Regions from separate parts of the Paenibacillus sabinae T27 genome, predicted to be linked through region 2. Evidence: predicted binding sites of a transcription regulator. Region 2 holds the regulator's gene; each other region holds the start of a gene.

What was found. Region 2 encodes Rex, which represses fermentation and respiration genes when NADH is low (regulators of the CRP and FNR family bind a similar motif). Its sites were predicted from a motif close to TTGTGAAATATTTCACAA; they were not measured.
Region 1: a site for Rex is predicted at 1,722-1,739, ahead of qoxA (cytochrome aa3 quinol oxidase subunit II). Genes of this name have one in related genera too.
Region 3: a site for Rex is predicted at 1,771-1,788, ahead of pflB (formate C-acetyltransferase). Genes of this name have one in related genera too.
Region 4: a site for Rex is predicted at 2,454-2,471, ahead of PSAB_RS22830 (formate/nitrite transporter family protein). Genes of this name have one in related genera too.

What each region holds. Positions count from the first base shown of each region.
Region 1 covers NZ_CP004078.1:1,053,063-1,057,423, reverse strand. The annotation lists gene PSAB_RS04720 (TetR/AcrR family transcriptional regulator) at 1-316, shown strand, start outside; gene PSAB_RS04715 (polysaccharide deacetylase family protein) at 399-1,580, opposite strand; gene qoxA (cytochrome aa3 quinol oxidase subunit II) at 1,998-3,014, shown strand; gene qoxB (cytochrome aa3 quinol oxidase subunit I) at 3,054-4,361, shown strand, end outside.
Region 2 covers NZ_CP004078.1:3,420,871-3,425,231, reverse strand. The annotation lists gene dinG (ATP-dependent DNA helicase DinG) at 1-2,200, shown strand, start outside; gene PSAB_RS15730 (redox-sensing transcriptional repressor Rex) at 2,576-3,226, shown strand; gene PSAB_RS15725 (amidohydrolase) at 3,216-4,361, shown strand, end outside.
Region 3 covers NZ_CP004078.1:3,643,079-3,647,439, reverse strand. The annotation lists gene adhE (bifunctional acetaldehyde-CoA/alcohol dehydrogenase) at 1-1,580, shown strand, start outside; gene pflB (formate C-acetyltransferase) at 1,873-4,134, shown strand; gene pflA (pyruvate formate-lyase-activating protein) at 4,286-4,361, shown strand, end outside.
Region 4 covers NZ_CP004078.1:4,944,221-4,948,581, forward strand. The annotation lists gene PSAB_RS22825 (molybdopterin-containing oxidoreductase family protein) at 1-1,222, opposite strand, end outside; gene PSAB_RS22830 (formate/nitrite transporter family protein) at 1,518-2,345, opposite strand; gene PSAB_RS22835 (hypothetical protein) at 2,530-3,606, opposite strand; gene PSAB_RS22840 (FAD-dependent oxidoreductase) at 3,837-4,361, opposite strand, start outside.

The DNA.
Region 1 (4,361 bases), 2.4 Mb from region 2:
CGACAGCCTTATCCAATCCCACGCTCCATACATCACCTTTCATCGGGAGCTTTCCGCTATGCGGCTGGCCGACGAGGGGATCAAGGAGATGCTTGAAAGCCAATACGACGCAGGCCGGCGCAAAACAGTGGAGCTTCTGAAGCTGAGCGAGCAGGAGCTGCGTGTGGGCGATCTGGAAGCTGCGGCCGTTGTTGTCTTCGAGTCGGTCAGCAGCGTCGTGGACCGGATTGTCTTCTTCGGCGGAAGCGTTTCAGCAGACCGCATTAAAGCGGAGCTGGCCGACATGCTGTGCCTTTACCTATTCGGCGAAAAATAGCAAAAAAAGCGTCACCGAAAGCCTATAGAGCTCTTCGGGACGCTTTTTAAGTTTGAAATTCTATCTGGGAGCCCGCACAAGTTCAACGCGTATCATGCCAGAAATTCACCGGCCTCATTCCGGAGGTGATGATTTCGTATCGGTATCCTTTCTTTTGGAGATACTCCAAAATACGGGGCAGCACCTTGAGCGTCGCCTTTTGATCATGCATCAGAATGATCGGGGCGGCGCCGCCCTTCTCCAGCTTGTTCACCTGGCTGACCACATTGGCATAGACGGAATCACCCTCGCTCCCATACTTCCAGTCCAGCGAATCGACGTTCCAGTCCCAGAGACGGTAACCGCTGCCCAGCACCTCATCTCTGAAGGCTTTCGTAAAATACGGCTTGCTGCCGTAAGGCGTGCGGATCAGCTTGGTGAATTCTCCGGAGACTGCCTTAAGCAAGGCATTGTCCCGGTTCATTTCGGCAAGCGCCGCTGACGGCGAGGCGTAAAATTTGCTCTTCATATGGGTCATGCCATGCAGGCCGAGGCCCTGCTCCGATTGGACCATGCGCTTCACTTGATTCGGGAAACGCTCGATGCGCGGTCCCAGCATGAAAAAGGTCGCCTTCGCGCCATGCTCATCCAAAATATCGAGCAGCTGCCCGGTCGTCGCCGACGGTCCGTCGTCGAAGGTCAAATAGACGATTTTCCCCTGGGCTACTGGCTTGGAAGAATCCTGTGGAGGCGCGGAAGATCCCGGAGATTCAGACGCGGCCGGAGACGGGTCCGGGGCAGGCTCGGCCGGCTCCTCCGGCGCAAGCTCGTTCTTGAACTTCGCGGCAAAAGCATCGTCGTCCAGCGTCTGCGTCCCGTCCGTAATCCGCAGCAAATGCAGATCGGGCCGGTAGGACACGGCATATCCCAGCAGCGAAGCGATTTTCACGGGAACCATCAGGTTGTCTCCGCGTTTAAAGACAGTCAGGCTTATCTCCGTCCCGTCCCCCGTGATTCCTTTGCCCTCTTGCAAGATTCTGAGACTTCCAGCATCTCCAGCTAGACTCAGATCCTCCGGCGTGCCCGTAAGGCTGAGCTTCAGCTTCTCCGCAAGCTCGCGAACCGGCACATAGAACGAATACTCCACGGACACAGCGCGTATATCCGTAACACTATCATTGATTGCCAGCTTGATACCGCCGCTTTCCGCAGCAATCGCTCCCGGCCCCCATGCGATGATGATGATAAAGAGAATGGCGCATAACAACAGATTTTTAATTGACAAAGCGGCAAGTCTCCCATCCTGTGTAGTTCGGATTCTCTCTAAACCTTACCACAAATAGACTTGTACGAATTTGAGAGAATGTAACCACCAGGCAAAAAACTTGTTACCGCCGTCGAAACACCGTACGGAACAGCCATTTAATTGTGACAAACTTAGCAACATTAATGAATTCATGAACAAAATATGAACAATTAAAAAAGGGCACAAAACAGCGTAGTGACAGTGATTTATATCACATCATCTCGAGTTTTGTAACAGTTTCTACACAGAAAGTTAAATAAACCGCCACTTTATAGGATTTATATGGTATTACGACTATATTGTGTATTTTGCATTCCCTTTAAGGAATTTCTAATATAGATAGAGGTTAATGTTTTCCGGTTAATGAAAACCAGTATTTAAGGAAAGGAGTTTATCATGAACAAAAAAGGGCCTTTATACGCATTGTTTATCAGCCTTTTCCTGCTGCTGCCCGGATGCAGTTCGATTACCGTTCTGAATCCGAAGGGACCCGCCGCAAAAACGCTGTCCGACACGATCATCCTGTCCATTCTGACGATGCTCGGCGTCCTGGCCGTGGTTTACATCCTCTACATTATCATGCTCGTGAAGTACCGTGCAAAAAAAAGCAACGAAGGGTACATTCCTCCGCATGAAGAAGGAAATATATGGCTGGAGACCACCTGGATCGCCATTCCGATCATCATCGTCGCCTTCCTCTCGGTTGTCACGGTGAAGACGACAAATGCCGTGGAGAATGTTCCCGAGGGCTACAAGGATCAGAAACCGATGGTCATTTATGCTTCGTCCTCCAACTGGAAATGGCATTTCAGCTATCCGGAGGAAGGCATTGAAACCGTTAACTATGTGAACTTCCCCGTCAATCGTCCGGTCGAGTTCAGGCTCTATTCCTTCGGGCCGATTTCAAGCTTCTGGATTCCGCAGCTCGGCGGACAGAAATACGCGATGAGCGATATGACGACCTATCTGAATCTTGTCTCGGAAACCCAGGGCGATTTCCTTGGAAGAAATACGAACTTCAGCGGCAAGGGCTATGCCCAAATGGAGTTCACGGCTAGATCGATGAGCGCCGAAGAATATGACCAATGGATAAAAGACGTCAAGGCTACCGCTCCGAAGCTGACCGAAGACAAGTTCAAATCGCTGCTGGCTACGGCTCATGTCGGACAGGAAACGTTCTCGTCCACGCATCTGTCGTTCAGCCCTCCTCCGGGAGAGCATAGCGAGCATATGGACATGGACCACAGCAACATGGAGATGGACAACGGCAACATGGAGCACCAGGAGAACAAGGACATTCATCCGTCTCCCGCTCCGGAGAAGCAGAGCGAATTCGACAGTCAGCCGAATCCTGAACTGAACTCTCCTCTGCCCAGCTCGCCTGCGGCTGAAGCTACGCACCAGAGCCATTAATTGTAGACTTACTCGAACAATCTGAAAGGAGTCCTCCCAATGAATTTTGACTTGGAGAAATTCAAGGTTCACGGCGAACCCCTGATCTACGGGGCGATGATCAGCATCGCGCTCGTCTCGATCGGGATTGTCGTCGGTTTAACCGTTTTTAAAAAATGGGGCTGGCTGTGGCGGGAATGGCTCACGACCGTCGACCACAAGCGGATCGGCGTCATGTACATCCTGGCCGCCCTGCTTATGCTGTTCCGCGGAGGCATCGACGCTTTGATGATGCGCCTGCAGACGGCGGCGCCGGAGATGAAATTTCTCGACGCGCAGCACTACAACGAGGTCTTTACGACCCACGGCCTGATTATGATTCTCTTCATGGCGATGCCGTTTATTATCGGCTTGATGAACGTCGTCGTGCCGCTGCAGATCGGCGCGCGCGACGTTGCCTTCCCGCGCCTTAACGCGGTCAGCTTCTGGCTCTTCTTCTTCGGGGCCATGCTGCTGAACATTTCCTTCGTCGTCGGCGGATCGCCTGACGCAGGCTGGTCCGCTTACTTCCCGCTGGCCAGTAACCAGTTCAGCCCGACCGTGGGCAACAACTACTACTCGCTGGCACTGCAAATTTCGGGTATCGGCACACTGATGACAGGCGTCAACTTCATCGTGACGATTCTGAAAATGCGCGCTCCGGGCATGAAGCTGATGCGCATGCCGATGTTCACCTGGTCCGTGCTGATCACGAACGTTATCATCGTCTTCGCCTTCCCGGTTCTGACCGTGGCCCTGGCGCTGATGATGTTCGACCGCCTGTTCGGCTCCCAGTTCTTCACCATGGCCAATGGAGGCATGGATATGCTCTGGGCCAACCTGTTCTGGGTATGGGGCCATCCGGAGGTTTATATCGTTATTTTGCCGGCCTTCGGTATTTACAGTGAAATTATCGCAACCTTTTCCAAGAAAAATCTGTACGGGTACACCTCGATGGTGGCCAGTATGCTGATTATTTCCCTACTGTCCTTTATCGTATGGGCGCATCACTTCTATACGATGGGTCAAGGCGTTATGGTCAACGGCTTCTTCTCGATTTCGACGATGGCCATTGCCGTTCCGACAGGGGTCAAAATCTTCAACTGGCTGTTCACCCTGCGAAAAGGGCGGATCAGCTTTACGACGCCGATGCTCTATTCACTCGCTTTTATTCCGATCTTCACGATCGGCGGCGTGACCGGCGTCATGCTGGCAATGGCCAGCGCCGACTATCAGTACCATAACACGATGTTCCTTGTCGCGCATTTCCACTACGTTCTCATTCCGGGCGCCGTATTCGCCGTTATCGCGGGCTTCCATTACTGGTTC
Region 2 (4,361 bases):
AGGCGATTGGACGGATCTTCCCCCACCACGAGAGGACGGCGACAATCCGGCGGAGCAGCTGTCTTTTGAAGACTATATGGAAGAGGTTCTCAAGCGGCTGCGGAGCATCCTGCCCCAATACGAAAGCCGGCAGGCACAGGAGATCATGTTCGCCGAAGTGATTCAGGCGTTGGAACAAGAGAAGCATTTGCTGATCGAGGCGGGCACGGGAACCGGCAAGTCGCTTGGTTATTTGCTGCCGGCGATTTACCAGAGCGTCCGCACCGGTCAAAAAGTAATGGTCAGCACTCATACGATTAATCTTCAGGATCAGCTTCGCGAACGGGATATTCCATTATTAACCGAGACCGTACCTTTTCCGTTCAAGGCGGCGGTGTTTAAAGGCAGAGGACACTATTTGTGTCTGCGTAAATTTGAACATAAAATTAATAAGAAAGATTTCGTCTCGCCAAGGGAGGATACGCTGACCGCCGCGCAGATGATCGTGTGGCTCACCCAGACCGAATCGGGCGACGACGAAGAGCTGAACATGAGCAGCCGGGGAGGCGACTTCTGGGAAACAGTGGCGAGCGATACCGACTCCTGTCTTGGGCGTGCATGTCCCTGGTTCCGAAAATGCTACTATCATCGCGCGAAGCATGAAGCGGGAAACGCGGATGTGGTCATTACTAATCACTCCAAGCTGTTTGCCGACGTCAAAGCGGGTCATCAGCTGCTTCCTGCCTATGAATATCTGGTGATCGACGAGGCGCATCAGCTGGAGGAAGTGGCAGGGAAGCATCTGGGCATGAATATGAAGCATTTCACGGTGTCCCATACGCTGAATCGTCTGTACAAAGACAGCCGGAACGGCCAGCTGCCCGCGCTGCGCCAGATTCTTCAAAGCTCAGGGAGCGAGCAGGCCTCCGAGTGGAGCGGCGTTATCGACCGGGTGTACCCCGATCTTCTTACCGTCAAGGAGTCGTGGGATCTGCTCAGTGAGAAGCTGTTCACTCTCATACCCGAACGTGCCGACACAGCGGCGGGAGAAGCGGGACAGCTTGTGCACCGTCTTCTGCCCGCCAAGAAGCCGAAAGGCTGGGAGGAGCTTGCATCGCTTGAGAATACGCTGAATCTCTCATTAAGCGATGCGATCCGCAAAGGCGAGAAAATGCTGTCCGAGATGCGCGATCAGGACGGTCAGTCTTCGGCAGACAGCCTCGTAACCGATATCGGCGGACTGTTCAAGGATTTGGCTGAAATCCGCGAGCAGGTGCATTTTTTTATGGGTATGAACAATGAAAATGTTGTATATTGGCTGGAGGCGAATGGAAATTACCGCAGCAAATCGCTCCAGCTTTATGCAGTACCTGTGGATGTCAGCGCCCAGCTGAAGGAGCTTTTTTTCGATAAGAAAAAAAGCATTGTCCTGACCTCCGCAACACTGTCGGTCGATAAATCGTTCCAGTATATGATCGACAATCTCGGTTTGAACGAGGCTCAGGAGGAGGGACGGCTGTCCACAATCCAGCTCCCATCTCCGTTCCGGTATCGGGATCAGGCGCTGCTGGTTATACCGCGGGATTTTCCCAGCGTGAAAGGGACCGTTGGCGATGCTCGGTTCGTCGATATGCTCGTTCAATCCTTGGCCGAGGCTGCGGTTACGACGAAGGGACGCATGCTGGTGCTATTCACATCCTACAAGATGCTGCGCCAAGTGTTCGACCCGCTCAAGGAAGCATTGGCTTCCGAGGAAATCACCGTGCTGGGCCAGGGGGTCGAAGGAGGGAGCCGGAGCAAGCTGCTTCGCCGCTTCCAGGATAATTCCGCTTCTGTTCTGCTTGGAACGAGCAGCTTCTGGGAAGGGGTGGACATTCCCGGCGACGCGTTAACCTGCCTTGCAATCGTAAGGCTGCCGTTTCAGCCGCCGAATCACCCTCTTGCAGAGGCCAAAGCCGAGCTGCTGCAGGCGCAGAAGAAGAATCCGTTCATGAAGCTGTCGGTCCCGCAGGCCGTCATCCGTTTCAAACAAGGATTCGGCCGCCTCGTCCGGACCGCGCAGGATCGCGGAATAGTTATCGTATATGATACCAGAGTAATCGAATCTTATTACGGAAAATACTTCCTGTACTCGCTGCCCGGACCGAAAATGGAGCATATGACGACAGAGCAGATGGTTCCGCGAATCGCCGAATGGCTCCAGCATGACGGAGCATCCTAAATTCGGGTGGCCGTGTGCAACATAGGTCAATCATCGGGTTTAATCAGTACCGCTTTTGAAACGGATTGGCCATTGTGCAACATAGGTCAATCACTCGGTTTAGCTTTACCGCTTTTGAAACGGATCGGCCATTGTACAACATAGGCCGGTCTAACGACTTTTATCCTTTGGGGTCTTTTGTAAGTAGATCCCGCCAATCGTCAAGCGTGTCCCGTTAGGGACGAAAAGCGATCCTTCACCGTTTGATCAAGGTCCCGCCTAACTTCCGCCAAACGCTAATTGCCTTTAGCGGGTGTCCAGAGGGCGGCAGCCCTTGGGGCCCTCCCTATTAGGGAGGGTTTGGGAGGGTCCTATTACAATGTAGGAGGAGAACTCATGAAATCGGACAAAATATCGGAGGCCGTCGTCCGCAGATTGCCTGTGTATCTGCGGTTTTTGAACGAGCTTCACAGACGAGAAATCGCTACTGTTTCTTCTCAAGAGCTGGGACAGCGGCTCGACCTCAACCCGGCGCAAATTCGTAAGGATTTGGCCTATTTCGGAGACTTTGGAAGAAAAGGCATCGGCTACGACGTTCCGTACCTGATCGAGAAAATCCGTCATATCCTGAAGCTGGATCAGCCGATCAACGTTGCTTTGGTCGGAGCCGGTAACCTGGGCCATGCGTTATCCAATTACAACATCTATTTAAAAGATACAATGAAAATAACGGCCGTCTTTGATTCCTATCCGCCGAAGGTCGGCACCAAAATCAATACGCTGACTGTTCAGCCGATGGAAGAGCTTGCCCAAACCGTCCGGGATCAGGGCATCCGTATCGGAATCATTACCGTACCCGATCAGGAGGCGCAGAATGTCGCGGATATACTAATCGAATCCGGGATTGAAGCGATTCTAAACTTCGCGCCGGTCATTCTTAAGACGCCGTCAGAGGTTCGGGTGCACGCGGCAGACTTTACTACCGATCTGCAAAGCTTGGCGTATTATCTTCATGAAGGAAAGGAAGAAGAAGCAGATGGGCAATAAATGGATCATCCGCGGCGGCAAATTTGCCGTGCCCGGCTCAGATAAGCCTGTGATCGATGGCTATATGGTTATCGATAACGATCTTATCACTTACATAGGGGAAGAACCGCCTGTGCTGGAGGAAGACATTCCGTCTTTTGACGGCAGCCGTCTACTGTTCCTGCCCGGGCTTGTCAACACGCATGGACATGCGGCGATGTCCCTCTTGCGCGGCTACGGAGATGATCTGGCGCTTCAGGTCTGGCTTCAGGAGAAGATGTGGCCGATGGAGGGAAAATTCACCGGTGACGACGTGTACTGGGGAACCGCCCTGTCGGTATTGGAAATGCTGAAGGGAGGAACAACGACCTTCCTAGATATGTACGATCATATGGGCCGTGTGGCCGAGGTGACGGAAGCTTCCGGAATTCGCGCAGTCCTGATGCGGGGCGTTATCGGGCTGTGTCCGCCCGAAGTGCAGGATCAGAAGCTTGCCGAAGCGGTTGCTTTTGCAAAAGAATGGCATGGCAAAGCAAACGGCAGAATTACGGCCATGATGTCGCCGCATTCGCCATATACGTGCCCTCCCGATTATATCGAGAAATTCGTTCAGGCGGCCCATGATCTGGATCTGCCTATTCATACGCATATGTCCGAAACACGGCGGGAAGTGGAGCAGAACGTAACGGATTACGGACTGAGACCGGTCGCCCATCTGGAGAAGCTCGGCGTATTCACCCGCCCGTCGCTCGTGGCGCATGGCGTGCATCTGACGGACGAGGAGATTGAGATTTTGGCCCGTCATCAGGTTGGAGTTGCCCATAATCCGGGCAGCAATCTGAAGCTGGCCAGCGGCGTGGCGCGGGTGCCCGAGCTGCTGAAGGCCGGTGTAACCGTATCGCTTGGAACGGACGGCCCGGCAAGCAACAACAACCTGGACATGTTCGAAGAAATGCGCCTGGCCGCGCTGATCCACAAAGGGGTCTCCGGCGATCCGACCGCGGTTCCGGCCGCTGAAGCGCTGCTCATGGGAACGGAGTATGGCGCGAAGTCGGTGTTCCTGAATCAAGTGGGCCGTCTGGCTCCGGGGATGAAGGCCGATTTTATTGCGATCGATATCGACCAGCCGCATCTGCTGCCGCATACGGATCTTATA
Region 3 (4,361 bases), 220 kb from region 2:
AAAAACTGAGCCCGGTTCTGGCTTGCTATAAAGTTAAGAATGCCGATCAAGGTATCGAACGTGCGGCGCAAGTTGTTGAGTTTGGCGGTATGGGCCACAGCTCGGCCATCCACTCCAACAACGAAGAAGTAATCATGAAGTTCTCGAACCGTCTGCAAACCGGACGTATTCTCGTCAATTCGCCTTCGACTCATGGCGCAATCGGCGACATCTATAACACGAACATCCCTTCGCTGACTCTGGGATGCGGATCGTACGGACGTAACTCGGTATCCCAAAACGTTACTGCCATTAACTTGATCAACGTGAAAAGGGTGAATCGTCGTATCGTGAATATGCAATGGTTTAAATTACCGGAAAAGATCTACTTCGAAAAAGGCGCTACGCAATACCTGGCTAAAATGCCTGACATCACTCGTGTCGCAATCATTACTGACCCGATGATGGTTAAGCTTGGCTACGTGGAAAGAGTTGAGCACTACCTGCGTCAACGCCAAACTCCTGTAGCAATCGAAGTGTTCTCGGAAGTTGAACCGGATCCATCGACAACTACGGTTGAAAAAGGTACGGCCATGATGAACAGATTCCAGCCGGACTGCATCATCGCCCTTGGCGGCGGTTCCTCCATGGATGCTGCAAAAGGAATGTGGCTGTTCTACGAACATCCGGATGCTGACTTTGATGGTCTGAAACAAAAATTCCTGGACATCCGCAAACGGGTCTACAAATTCCCGAAACTGGGCATCAAAGCGAAATTTGTTGCCATCCCTACAACTTCGGGTACAGGTTCGGAAGTAACCTCCTTCGCGGTTATTACCGACAAAACAATTACTCCAAATGTTAAGTATCCGCTGGCTGATTATGAGCTTACTCCTGACGTAGCCATTATCGATCCGGAATTCGTATACAGCTTGCCTAGAACAGCTGTTGCCGATACGGGTATGGACGTGCTGACACATGCGATCGAAGCCTATGTGTCCATCCTGGCAAGCGACTACTCCGACGGTCTTGCTATCAAAGCTATTCAGTTGGTGTTCCAATATCTGGAGAAATCCGCACTGCAAGCCGACAAGCTTGCCCGCGAGAAAATGCACAATGCATCGACGCTGGCCGGTATGGCCTTTGCCAACGCATTCCTGGGCATCAACCACAGCTTGGCGCACAAATGGGGCGGTCAATACCACACACCTCATGGACGCACTAACGCTATCCTGTTGCCGCACGTTATCCGCTACAATGCGAAGAAACCTTCGAAGTTCGCTTCGTTCCCGAAATATTCGCACTTTGTGGCTGACGAGCGCTACGCTGAAATCGCCCGTATTCTGGGACTGCCGGCTCGCACTACCGAAGAAGGTATCAACAGCCTGATCAACGCCATTCGCGAGCTGAACAAAAAACTGGGTATCGAAGATTCCTTCCAGCAACTGGGCATTGATCCGAAGGATTTCGAAGCCAATGTAGACTACCTGGCCGATAAAGCCTTCGAAGACCAGTGCACAACTGCCAATCCGAAGCTGCCGCTGGTAAGTGAACTTGCCGACGTATACCGCAACGCTTTCTATGGCAAATTCGACAACTAATCTCTAAGTAATATTATGTCTTTCCAGCCTTAAATATATATAGAAACTTTATTTTGAAAGCAGTAAGATCTGGGACATGAATTGGAGTGACAAATATCACCAAAAAGTTGGTTAAAGGTGATATTTGTCACAGTTTTCTTTTGGAAAGTAAACTAAGATGTTTATATAAGGTCCCAGTTATGAAACATCATTGTGAAATTTGGTACAAATAACGGCTTGGGATCACGAGACACGGGATTATCCTTCAAGCCCGCGATCTCTACAAATCATATAAATATATGGAGGGATTAGCATGTCGGTGATTGAAAGAGAAGTACAAGAAGTTAAGTCGGGATGGCGTGGATTTGTTAGTGGCAAATGGAGCAAGCATGTCAACGTCAATGATTTCATCGAGAAGAACATCAAACCTTATGAAGGAAACGAAGATTTCCTCGTGGGTCCAACCAGCAACACTAACGAATTGTGGAAAATTATTTCCCAATTGAGCAAGGAAGAAAGAGATAAAGGCGGCGTATGGGATGTAGACCTCAACACGGTTTCCACAATCGTATCCCACAAACCGGGCTATATCGATAAAGAAAAGGAACAAATCGTTGGTGTTCAAACCGATGCTCCTTTCAGACGTTCCATTCAACCGTTCGGCGGCATCAAAATGATGATCGACGCTTGTAAAGCTTATGGCTTCGAACTTCCGAGCAGCATTGTGGACATGTTTACGAATATTCGCAAAACGCATAACCAAGGCGTATTTGATGCATATACATCTGACATGAGAGCTGTGCGTAAAGCGGGTATCATCACAGGTCTTCCGGATGCTTACGGTCGTGGCCGTATCATTGGTGATTACCGCCGCGTTGCTCTGTACGGTATTGACTTCCTGATCAAGGAAAAGAAACAAGATCAACTTAACCTTGAAGTGGATTCCATGAGCGAAAGTATCATTCGTCTCCGCGAAGAGCTGTCGGAGCAAATCCGCGCTCTGAGCGAACTGAAAGAAATGGCTGCCGCGCACGGATTTGATATTTCCAAACCTGCAAACACTGCTAAAGAAGCTTTCCAATGGGTATATTTTGGTTACCTGGCTGCAATCAAGGAACAAAACGGCGCCGCAATGTCCCTCGGACGGGTATCTTCCTTCCTGGATATCTACGTTCAACGTGACGTTGAAGAGGGTACACTGACTGAAGAACAAGCACAAGAGCTTGTGGACCATTTCGTTATGAAACTGCGTATCGTGAAATTCCTTCGTACTCCTGAGTACAACGACCTGTTCTCTGGCGACCCAACTTGGGTAACAGAATCCATCGGTGGTATGTCCGTAGACGGAAGAACTCGCGTTACGAAGAACAGCTTCCGTTTCCTGCACACTCTGTACAACCTGGGACCGGCTCCGGAACCTAACCTGACTGTACTGTGGTCCGAGAAGCTTCCTGAAGGATTTAAGAAATATTGCGCTAAAGTATCCATCGAGACCAGCTCGATCCAATACGAAAATGACGATCTGATGCGTCCGATCTATGGCGATGACTACGGTATTGCATGCTGCGTATCCGCAATGCGTATCGGTAAACAAATGCAGTTCTTCGGCGCACGCGCTAACTTGGCTAAAGCTCTGCTGTACGCTATCAACGGTGGCGTGGATGAGAAATCCGGCGCTCAAGTTGGACCTGAATATCCGCGTATTACTTCCGAAGTGCTCGATTACAACGAAGTAATCAGCCGCTTCAAACCGATGATGGAATGGCTTGCCAAGACTTACATCAATACTCTTAACGTTATCCACTACATGCATGATAAATATTCCTACGAACGCATTGAAATGGCGCTGCATGATCGTGACATTCTGCGTACGATGGCTTGCGGTATCGCTGGTCTGTCGGTTGCTGCCGACTCCCTGAGCGCGATTAAATACGCTAAAGTTAAACCGATCCGCAACGAACAAGGCATTGCAGTTGACTTCGAAATCGAAGGTGAATTCCCTTGCTACGGCAACAACGATGATGCTGTTGACAGCATCGCAGTTGAACTGGTTGAATCCTTCATGAACATGATTCGCAAACATCAAACTTACCGTGATTCCCTGCCGACTCAATCGATTCTGACGATTACTTCGAACGTTGTTTACGGCAAGAAAACAGGTACTACTCCTGACGGACGTAAAAAAGGCGAACCATTCGCACCTGGTGCTAACCCAATGCACGGACGCGACAAGAAAGGTGCTCTTGCTTCCCTGAGTTCCGTAGCTAAACTGCCTTATGAAGACAGCCTTGACGGTATTTCCAATACCTTCTCGATCGTTCCTAAGGCACTGGGTAAAGATGAAGAGGGACGTAAATCGAACCTCGTATCCATGATGGACGGATATTTCCACAGCAAAGGCCATCACCTGAACGTTAACGTATTTAACCGCGAACAACTGATGGACGCTATGGAACATCCTGAGAACTACCCACAACTTACCATTCGCGTATCTGGTTATGCCGTTAACTTCATCAAGCTGACTCGTGAACAACAACTTGATGTCATTAACCGTACTTTCCACGGTTCGATGTAAGTTGTCTCTAAAGATGAATTTAAGTTCTAAATAATGCTGTAACAAGCAAGGTGATACCGCCCTTGAATCAAGGGCGGTAAAATCTTGTGTTGGGATTGTTAAAATTTTAAGTTTTTGGTTTATAGCTGTCGTGAAGAAAGGATGACCTTCTATGATTAAAGGCCGTATCCACTCTCTTGAAACCTTCGGAACCGTAGACGGGCCTGGTATCCGTTTCATTTTATTTA
Region 4 (4,361 bases), 1.5 Mb from region 2:
CCGTAAACAGGTCTTCGCGCTCAAATCCTCGCCGCACCCGCTCCGCCTCCGGCGCGACGACAACCGGATTGCTGCAGTAGACGAACAGCGCCTTGATCGGCTGCTCCGTCATTTCCAGCGCTTTGCCGATCCGGTTCATATTAATGCTGCGCGCCCGCGGATTCGGCCGCAGGTCGGGACGCTCCAGTGCCCGCGAATTCATCGCGGCATACCCGCCGTTGCCCTTGATCGCGCCTCCCCCCGGCTTCAGCCACTGTCCGGTCAGCGCAGGCAGACAGGCAATGCTGCGCACCGCCATGCCTCCGTTATCATGGTGCTGAAGCCCGTTGCCGATATGGATATAGGAGACCGCAGCTTTTCCGTACAATGTTCCCAATTTTTCAATGTCTTCTACCGGGATGCCTGTTATAGCTGCCACAGCCGCCGGCGTATACTCTTCCGCCTGCTGCCGCAGTTCTTCATGCCCCACCGTGTAAGTCTTGAGGAAATCCGCGTCCGTCAGCCCGTCGCGGAACAAAATATGCATGATGCCGAGCGCCAGCGCCGCATCCGTTCCCGGATACAGCGGCAGGAACCAGTCGGCCCACTGCGCAGTGCGGTTCTTATGGACATCTATGACGACAATTTTGGCGCCCTTCTTCCGGGCCTGCTCAGCCAGCACAACCTGATGCATGTTCGTGCTGACGATATTTCCGCCCCAGACGATAATCAGCTCGGCGTTCACGGTATCCTCCGGGCTTGTCCCGCCGCTGAAGCCCATTGTATATTTCCAGCCCGCGCTTCCGGCGGCATTGCAGATGGTCTGCTCCAGGCGGCTCGCTCCAAGTGCGTTGAAGAACCGGCGGTCCATGCCCTCCACACTGAGTACACCCATATTGCCGTAGAAGCTGTACGGCAGAATGCTTTCCGGCCCGTATTCCTCCGACAGGCTGCGGAATTTGCCGGCGATTTCGGCAATCGCTTCATCCCAGCCGATCGGCTCGAACGCGCCCTCTCCTTTCCGCCCTACGCGGCGAAGCGGAGTAGTCAGACGGTCCGGATGGTGGACGCGCTGCGCCATGTTCCTGACCTTGTTGCAGATGGCTCCCCGGGTGACCGGATGCTCGGGATCTCCTTCGATTTTTACAATTTTGCCGTCTTTCTTATGCACAAGCAGCCCGCAAGTATCGGGACAATCCAGTGAGCATACGGCAGGGAATATGCCATTCTCGAGTTCGTTCATGCCGCTTGGCCCTCCTCGTGTTTGCTCCTTTTATTGTATAATTGAACATTCCTATCCGTAAAGCAAAACGGGAACGTTCCTGCTGATTCGAACCGGTGAAAGCCGGGTAATAGACGGTATGAAATACTCCCTATTTTATCGCCGTAAGCTTCGGTTTCGTTCCCCCGAACCGTTAGCGATTACGGCGAATTTTTATTGCCCGGCAGCAGCTCATGCAAAAGAGCGCCGCTCCCCCGGAGACGGCGCCCTTGATCAGGCAATGAAGCTATAAAATTATGGCCGGAATTCCCGGTAATTAAGCGTGCTTCTTCACGCCGGCCGAGGCCACGCTGTCCAGAGATTGAACCGCCGCAGGCGACTTACGCAGATAGGCGTTCCAGTAGATGGCCGCCACAAACAAGGCTCCGCCTGTCAGGTTGCCGAGCCAGACCGGCACGAAATTGCCGAGGTACTGTCCCCATGAGAAATGGCCTTCGAAGATAGCCGCCGGAATCAGGAACATGTTAGCGACAACGTGCTGGAATCCGATGGCAACGAAAGCCATGGTCGGGAACCAGATGCCGAGGATTTTGCCGCTGAAATTGTCGGCTCCGTAGGACAGCCAGACCGCCAGCGCCACAAGCCAGTTACAGCCGATACCCGAAACAAAAGCCTGAAGGAACGTAGCGTCCAGTTTGTGCTCCGCCAGGTCAACCAGCTTGTCAAGGTAGACGCCATCGGCGGTCAGACCCACGACATGCCCGAAGAAATAAGCGACAAACAGGGCTCCCACAAAATTGCTCAGCGTAATCAGAATCAGGTTCTTGATCGTCTCTCCGAACGAGATCTTCTTGGAATACAAAGCGAGCGGCACAGCCATCATATTGCCGGTAAGCAGTTCTCCCCCTGCCAGAAGCACGAGAATAAGTCCGACCGGGAACACCGATGCCCCGATAAAGCTGGCGATGGACCCCCATTCCTTCGGCGCGCTGGCAATAACGCGAATATCAAGTAAGTATCCCAGAGCGATGAACGCTCCCCCCAGAAAGCCGAGAATAAGCACGGTGAGCAGAGGGTTGTGAGCCTTCTTGATTCCGTTCTCCACCGTCACTTCGGCTATTTGCTGCGGTTTGTTATAAGCCATGGTTACTGTCTCCTTCTTCCTTCACTATTACTTTAAATTTTTTCTTTAGGCCCATTGTAGCTCTTTGCTCCCCACATTTACGTGATAATTATCACTTGTGAAAATATCAAGTGAATTTTTTCACCAGTGTGACAAACTTTTAATCGCTTCCGAAAACTGTAACTGAATTTCAGGATAAAGTGCTTTAATTGTTTGATCCTTTTACAACCTGGATGTTATTAATGAACCCTGCTTCAGGAGTAAATATAGCAGTAAATTTATTACTCTTCACATCATACTCGAATAACCCTCGTTTGTTATTAACGACTGCTATCGTATATATTTTATTGCCATCGTTCGAGTAATTGGCATCTCCTCTTTGTAATCTTAAAGTCCCCCACTTACTCAAACTGGATGTTTTCTTGGCATTATCATAGTCAACAACCGTAGAGGGCACTTGTCCCTTATTATATTCCTTGTCACAAAATGCAATAACATGATCATCTTTATTCATCAGCATACGAATCCAGTAATTCTTGCTAAAAAGTTTGGTTTTCTCCTTCAAAGCGAAATCTGTTTCATATACGGTAAAAGTTGGCATTTTAAAATTATTCTGTCCCACAGGTCCATCTTGATGGGCCAGACTATAGTTCCTTTGCTTCACCGAATACGCAGAAGCATAGATTTTTTTGTTTATGTGATCTAATGTGATTGTTTCTACCAGCATGTCATTATCGCCCCAGAGCGTCATCTCATGGGTGTTGAGATCAATGGCTCCTAATCGTATACCTTGCTCTCCTTTTACATTAGCCACAAAAAATAGTTGATCTCCTGAAGGAATAATATAATTGACTGCATATAAGTTATTAGTTAGCTGATTACTTTTATTGCTCGATAAATCTCTGATAAAAATCTGGTCTCCGTAATCCTTGTCTGTATTTACCCTTTGCGTATAGTACAACAATTGATTAGGCTTATCATAGAAGCCCAAAGGATATTGAGCTGTATAATCGAATGCAAAGACCTTTTTCATTTCTTTTGTAGCTGTATCATAGCTTAATATTTGTGTCTTTATGGCCCCGTTATTATCTGTAGTTGAATACTCTGAATAAGTCATCGTGATGTAATCAGCTGCAGGTGCTGTTGATTTCACCTTTGTACTGGCGATTGCACTGGGATTTGCTGTGCTTGTTGGTTCCACACCAGCACCCTTAGACGAGCAGGATATCAGTAGTATTGCTAACAATATCAGACATATTAAAGGCTTTAATTCTTTTTTCATATCACTCTCTCCCTAATATCTGGTTCTATATTTAACTATAGTATCCACCCGACCATCCTTCATCAGCCAATTATGTAATTATATAGCATTTTAAAAGGGGGTTATTTACAATTCTATTACAACCATCTTCTCACACGGCAAAACCTAACAACATCTCTGTAAAAACAAAAAACCGGAGCCGCGCCCGGCTCCGGTATGGATATTTAATTCGTGCTGCTTAACTGAACCCGCTAAACTCTGACCGGCTGTTTGCTCTCCGCAAGTTTCGGCAGCGCCTGAAGGCCGGCCGTGTTCAGGAAGTTCCACGGCTTGTTGTAATGCGGCTGGAAGAAGAAATCAATAAAGGCGAGCTGGTCGACCGTCATGCCGTTCTGGATGCAGACCGAGATCGTATTGATCGACTGGGTCAAATCCATTTTGGACATGATTTGCGCTCCCAGAATGCGGCGCGTGCCGCGCTCAAAGACAACCTTGAGCTGGACCTCCTCGAAAGTAGGCATAAACTCCGGACGGTAGTTGTCCGTAATCATGACCGCTTCGGCGTCGATTCCCTCGTGCTTGGCGGCGGCTTCGGTCATGCCGGTTCCGGCGATATTGTCTTCGTAAATTTTGATGCCGGAAGTCCCTTGCGTTCCCATATAAGGAATCGTATTGTTCACCAGATTGCGGGCAACCAGCGTGCCCATCCGTACGGCGTTGGTTGCCAGCGGGATGTAGGCTTTTTTACCTGTCGGGTTGTAGTGAATCGCACAGCT